2 linked regions of the Maricaulis maris genome follow. The protein of the gene in region 2 interacts with the protein of the main gene of each other region in a pairwise test. Links are inferred from orthologs where the notes say so. Each region holds a gene or a part of one and is shown on either strand. Other genes may lie near its edges. The genes, in order: ptsN and trkA.

The links.
Region 1: the proteins of trkA (region 2) and ptsN interact in binary tests that used the Escherichia coli proteins (3 or more experiments, as listed by UniProt). The link is inferred for Maricaulis maris from one-to-one orthologs.

What each region holds. Positions count from the first base shown.
Region 1 is NZ_AP027270.1:148,798-152,044, forward strand. What follows is about bases 35-2,964. They hold ptsN (PTS IIA-like nitrogen regulatory protein PtsN), read right to left. Parts: upstream 1,767-2,964; coding sequence 1,302-1,766; downstream 35-1,301. Other genes in these bases: AAA969_RS00755 (tetratricopeptide repeat protein), read right to left, coding at 35-289; AAA969_RS00760 (tetratricopeptide repeat protein), read right to left, coding at 351-1,232; hpf (ribosome hibernation-promoting factor, HPF/YfiA family), read right to left, coding at 1,784-2,413; rpoN (RNA polymerase factor sigma-54), read right to left, coding at 2,595-2,964. Also shown: more of AAA969_RS00755, read right to left, coding at 1-34; more of rpoN, read right to left, coding at 2,965-3,247. UniProt on the Escherichia coli protein: Seems to have a role in regulating nitrogen assimilation.
Region 2 is NZ_AP027270.1:1,464,849-1,468,100, forward strand. The notes cover bases 267-3,201. They hold trkA (Trk system potassium transporter TrkA), read right to left. Parts: upstream 2,454-3,201; coding sequence 1,080-2,453; downstream 267-1,079. Other genes in these bases: AAA969_RS06865 (TrkH family potassium uptake protein), read right to left, coding at 267-1,076; AAA969_RS06875 (sigma-54-dependent transcriptional regulator), read right to left, coding at 2,475-3,201. Outside these bases: more of AAA969_RS06865, read right to left, coding at 1-266; more of AAA969_RS06875, read right to left, coding at 3,202-3,252. UniProt on the Escherichia coli protein: Part of the constitutive potassium transport systems TrkG and TrkH. May regulate the transport activity of TrkG and TrkH systems. Binds to NAD(+) and NADH.

The sequences.
Region 1 (3,247 bases), 1.3 Mb from region 2 along the record:
TGGCGGGGCGGTCGACACCCTGTTCTGTGATGATGGCCAGCAGGTTGAGGGCCGGACCGTGGCCGCCATCGGCGAGATAAGCCACTTCTTCACGCAGACGCGCCGCCTCGACGGGGTCAATCGGCTCTGCCTCGATCAGGGCTATGTAGCGATCCAGGGCAACCTCGAACGCGGTGTCGGTGTCTGTGGCATCGACAGCATCCGGGGGCGGTGTCGCAGCCAGAGCCCCGCCAGACGGTCCCAGCCCGGCAATCACAAGGCTGACGGCACAAAGGAAAAGACGAAACATGGTGGCTCCCGGCTGCAGAGCCGCTGACTATCACCACAGCGTGTGTAGGCGTCAACGGCGTCTAGTCGGCGGCGAGATCCCAACCCATCCGGGTCATCCAGGCTTCGCGACGGGATGCCGCCCGTTGCAGGGCGTCCGGTGCAAGAGACGCCGTGAGCGTCGTGGTCGCCTCGGTTGTATCTGTATCGCCGATCTCCTCCGCGAGCTGATACAGGGCGAGGGCTTCAACCGGGTCGGGCTCGCCCCATTCGGGGTCCAGCCAGCTGTCGGCGAGCGCCATCAGAGCCAGTGAATCGCCAGCCTCGGCGCCGGCTTCCCAGGCAGTCCGGGCTGCCTCGTGGTTGACCGGCCCGCCAAAACCTTCCGCGGCGCCGATCCCGATCAGGTAGTGCGCGCGGCCAAGATCTGGCTGTTGATCCAGCGCGGCGCGCGCCAGCATCACGGACCGAATGGCGTCTTCTTCGGACTCACTGTCAAACATCAGGGTTTCGGCCAGGGTCAGGCTGGCCAGCGGCCCGATCTCGGGGTCGGCCAGCAGGCGTTCCAGGAGCGTGATGGCCGCCTCACGTTCATTGTCATACTCGTAGAGCATAAGCTCAGCGAGATCGTGCCCGGCGACCGGGTCACCCGCTTGCCAGGCCAGCTCGAAAAAGGCGCGGGCCCGGTCGATGTCGGGATCAACGCCGAAACCGTCACGATAGAGCACGCCGAGCATGTAATTGGCGGGGGGATAGTCCTCATCGGCAGCCCGGGCGAGCCAGTAGAGGCTGGTCACCGTGTCGGGTTCGCCTTCCTCGGGAAAGCTCAATGAATAGCCATAGGCGTAGGCCGCCTCGACATCGCCGGTTTCGGCCTGTTCGCGAAGGCTGGGGGTGGGGGGCTGAGCCGATACCGGCGCGCCCGTGAGCGCGACCAGTCCGGCCAGTAGACATACACGCAGCATGCCCGGTCTCCTGACTGTCTGGAGCGTCAGAAGATCATGGCGAGGCTGAACCGGTGATGAGCGGCGTGTTCAGGCGGCGTCAGAGGCTGGCTCGCCGGCCAGGACGGCGTAGACGGCGTCGGCATTGGGTGCCGCGCGCAGGCGCTGTCGCACATCCTCACGGCGCAGCAGGCGCGACACGCGGGCCAGCGCCTTGAGGTGCTCGGCACCGGCATTCTCCGGCGCCAGCAGCATGAAGATGAGGTCGGCCGGGCGGCCGTCGATCGATTCGAAATCAACCGGCGTACGGAGTCGGGCAAAAATGCCGACCACCTCATTCATCCCGCTCAGGCGGGCATGAGGGATGGCGACACCTTGTCCGACCCCGGTTGAGCCGAGGCGTTCGCGCTGGAGCACGGCATCAAAGACCGTCCGGGCTGCTTGCCCGGTCAGACTGGCGGCCAGCTCGGACATGGCCTGGAGGGCCTGTTTCCGGCTGGACGCGCCCAGGTCGATGCTCACACCCGCACTGGGTATCAAATCCGCTAACGCCATTTTCGAACCGATTGCTCCTAGGCTGGCTCTTTGCGGTCTGCCGCTGCCGGGTTGAGCCATCCGATATGGCCGTCCGGTCTGCGGTAGACGATGTTGAGACCGCCATTGGCGGCGTTGCGGAACAGGAGGAAGGGCGAATCGGCCGCATCCAGTTCCAGTGACGCCATGCCCACGGTCAGGGTCCGGACTTCTCCGACCTGTTCCGCGATCACGATCGGCTCCGGGGCGCCATTGGAGGGGGCCCCGTGGGTATCATCCTCATCATCGTCGTCATCATCAACATGCGTGTCGCGCATGCCTTTGAGAACGACAATGGGAAGGCTCTCGGCCGGAAGTTCGGCCTTGTTGTCATTATGGTGGTTCTTCAGCTTCCGCTTGTAGCGGCGGAGGCGCTTCTCCAGGCGCTCCATCATGTCTTCCGCTGCCTTGTAGGCATCCGCGGCATCGCCGTGGGCCTGCAGCATCACGCCCGAGGGCAAATGCACCGAACACTCGACACGAAAGCCTGCGCCTTCGCGTGAGACCGACACATAGGCTTCACCCGGACGGTTGAAATATTTGGCAACCCCGTCTTCCACGCGCTCGAGGATCTGTTCTCGCAGCGCGCCGCTGACGTCGATGCCCTTACTGACCACCTGTATATGCATGCGCTCCTTCCCGCCGGCCATTCACCGGCCCGTGAGGCGTTGACGTGCAGTTCCGCCTCTTCTTGGAAAGCGGGCGGAACCTAGTCGCGGGCCGCGGGAGGAGTCAATGATTGTTCTCCGGATGCCAGCGGACCGCGTACTCGGCGGAGGATCTCCGCCGGGGCGCTCCTACAAGCGATCCCTAGCCAGCGCGTTTCAGCATACGACGGCGCTGGACCGAGGAGGGGATGTTGAGCGCCTCCCGGTATTTGGCCACAGTCCGGCGGGCGATTTCAATCCCTTCATCCCGTAATTGTTCAACGAGACTGTCATCAGATAATACGCCGTCGGCCGATTCCTGACCGATCATGGATTTGATCCGATGGCGGACAGCCTCGGCGGAGTGGGCCTCCCCGCCTCCGGCTGACGGAATCGCGGAGGTGAAGAAATATTTCAGCTCGAACATGCCGCGCGGTGTCGCGACATATTTGTTGGAGGTGACCCGGCTGACGGTTGATTCGTGCATGCCGATCGCGTCCGCCACGGTTTTCAGGTTGAGCGGGCGCAGATAAGCGACGCCATGCGCCAGGAACATGTCCTGCTGACGCACGATTTCACTCGCGACCTTGAGGATGGTGCGGGCGCGCTGGTCGAGGCTTTTCACCAGCCACGAAGCGTTTTGTGAGCACTCGGTGATGAAGGTCTTGTCGGTCTCGGATTTCGCGACGGCGGTGATTTCATTGAAATAGCTGTTGTTCACGAGAACCCGCGGCAGGGTTTCCGAGTTCAGCTCGACCTGCCAGCTGCCGTCGGGTGATTGCCGGATGAAGACATCGGGCTCCACGGCGCGGGTTG
Region 2 (3,252 bases):
CGGGGGTCCGACAGGACAGCAAGTTCGGCCCCCATCCGCTTCCACAATAGCAGGATGCGCGAGACCTTGATGCCGCCGGTCGTCGACGCTGCCGAACCGCCGATCAGGGCGACAAAAATCGAGGCGGCCAGAGCGGGGATCACCCCGCCACCGGCGGAAAATCCGCTGGTCGACACGATGAAGGCCGCGTCCATGAGGTCGGAGAACGGGGTGCCGGGGCGCGCCAGGATGAAGAAGCCGCCAAGCCCGATCACCAGCGCGCCGATCCCGAGAATGTCGGGATCCCGCAGCACGGAGCGGTCACGGATGACATCCCAGAACAGGGCGATATTGAGTGATCCGACGAGACAGCCGATCACGATCCAGCCGGTCGAGACCGGGCCTATAGTCGCCAGCAGACCGCCGTCGGTGACCGTGTAACCGCTGGTCGAAATCGCACTCATGGCCAGCACAGTGGATGCAAACAAGCCGTTGCCAGCGAACAGCAGGCCGAGCCAGATCACCGAGGTCATGACGGCATAGATCATGCCGACACGGCGCGCCGCGACCGGAAGGTGCGAGAACACGTCGTCGGACCGAAGGGTCAGGAGAGCGGACTTGCGGATCGCGGGCACATCCCGGTCGAGGGCTGCGAAGATGCCGATGGCAAGCAGAAGCGTCGCATAGCCCCCGAGCCAGGCGAGGATCGCCCGCCAGAAGATCAGCGAGCGCGGCAGGTCATCGGCCGGCAGCAGGGTCGCACCGGTTGTGGTGACCGCGGAATAAGCCTCGAACACGGCGTCCAGGGGATCGAAATACCCGGTCAGCCAGAACGGTAGCGCGGCCATCGCGGGCGCCGTGATCCAGGACAGGAGGGCCAGTCCCAGCGCGTCCAGAGCACTCGCCTTCGAGCGCATGCCGCGGGTCGCGGCGAGGATGAAGACACCCGGGATGAAGGCAATCAGTGCTGTGGTCGCAAACAGTGGTGCCAGATGCGGCTCGCCGATGGCGACCGCAACGAAGGCCGCAAACAGCGCTACGCCGGCCAGGAGAACCCAGAGCGCACCCAGCGGCCGGAGGAAGGCGACAGGCGTCATCGATCAGAAATATTCGAGGCTGACGCGGAAGAGGTGCTCGACCTTGGGGATCAGCGCGGTGTTGCAGAACAGCAGAACGCGATCATTCTCGCGGATCCGGCCGTCATCACAGGGCAGGATGACCTTGTCCCCGCGAACCACGGCGCCGAGCGCCACACCATCGGGCAATTCCAGCTCGTCCAGCGTCTTGCCGACCAGCGGCGAGGTCGACAGCGCGACGCCTTCCAGCGCTTCCGCCTGCCCGCCGCCCAGACTTTGCAGCCCGGTAATGCGTCCGCGGCGGATATGCTGGAGGATGGTCGAAACCGTGGTCGCCCGCGGATCAATCAGGACGTCGATACCGAGCGCGTCGCGCAGGTTTTCGAAGGCCCGGTCATTGATCAGCGACAGGGCGCGCTCGGCCCCTTCCCGCTTGGCCATGACCGCAGACAGCATGTTGACCTTGTCGTCATTGGTCACACAGACCACGAGCTCGGCCTCGCTGACGCCGGCTTCACGCATCAGCTTGGCATCAAGCCCGTCACCGTGCAGGACAACGGTCTTCTTCAGGCTCTCGGCTGCCGCTTCGGCCCGCGACTTGTCGGCTTCGATCAGGCGGACCTTGACCCCGCCGGCGCGTTCCAGCGCCCGGGCGACATAGACGCCGATATTGCCGGCCCCGACCACCACCACACGGCGGATCTGTTCCGAGCTGCGTCCGAAGATATCGAGGATGCGACGGACCTGGCGGCTTTCGGTGACGACATAGACGTCATCCCCGGCGAGCAGCGGGTCATGTAGTTTGGGAATGAAAAGCGTTTGTTCGCGCTGCACCCCGACCACGGCCAGACGCAGGTCCGGGAAGAGCTCCATTACCTGCTCGGTCGTGGAGCCGGCCACCGGCGAGTTCTCGTCCAGGCGCAGGCCGAGCAGCTGCACCCGTCCGCCGGAGAAGACCGCGGTGTTGAATGCGCCCGGTGTTTCCACCCGCTGGAGAATGGCCCGACCGACCTCGAGCTCGGGCGAAATCACCACATCAACCGGCATGTTGCCGGTCGAGAACAGGTCGCCCCAGGCCGGGTCGAGATAGTTCTGGGCCCGAACCCGCGCGATCCGCATCGGCGTGTGGAAGAGCGAGTGGGCGACCTGGCAGGCCACCATGTTGGTCTCGTCCGAGTGCGTCACCGCAACGATCAGGTCAGCCTGCCGCGCGCCGGCCCGTTCGAGCACATCAGGGTGCGAGCCGTGGCCGACAACACCCTGCACGTCCAGATCGGTGACGACATTGTCGACCAGCTCGGTCGACCAGTCGACGACGGTCACCGCATTTCCCTCGCGGGCAAGGGCGCGGGCAATCCCGACGCCAACCTGCCCTGCTCCGCAGACAATCGCTTTCATGTCAGATCCATCCGTTCGGCGCTAGGCCGCGCCTTCGCGTTGCACGCTGCCAACCCCGAGCGATTTGAGTTTCCGATGCAAGGCCGAGCGCTCCATGCCGATGAAGGCTGCCGTGCGTGAAATATTGCCGCCAAAGCGGTCGATCTGGGCCTTGAGATACTCGCGCTCGAAATTCTCCCGCGCTTCGCGCAGAGACAAGGCGATCATCTTCTCCGCGTCAAACCCGACATCCTGGTTCTCGCGCGTCACGACTTCCGAGGGCAGCGAGTCGAGGGTGATCGGCTCATCCAGCGAGCCGGTCGCCAAAATGAGGAGCCGCTCGATATTATTGCGCAACTGACGCACATTGCCCGGCCAGCCATGCGCCTGCAGGGCTGCCATCACGTCATCGCCGAAGCGCCGTCGCGGAAGCCCGGCCGACGCTGTCAGCCGATCGACAAAGTGCGCGACCAGCGAGGGAATATCCTCGCGGCGGTCGGCCAGCGGCGGGACCTGGACCGGGACAACCGCGAGGCGGTGATAGAGGTCCTCGCGGAACAGCCCGCCCTGGATCCGACCGGCAAGGTCCTGAGCGGTCGAGGAGATGACGCGCACATTGACCTGAACGTCGGCGGCGCCGCCGATCCGCCGGAACCGTTGCTCGACCAGCAGGCGCAGCAGCTTGGTCTGCGTGTCCTTGGGCATATCAGCGATTTCGTCGAGATAGAGCGTGCCGCCATGCGCGCGTTCGAGCAGGCCGACATGCTTGACGCTGCCATCCTCGTTCTCGCGCCCGAACAACTCTTCCTCGACGCCTTCC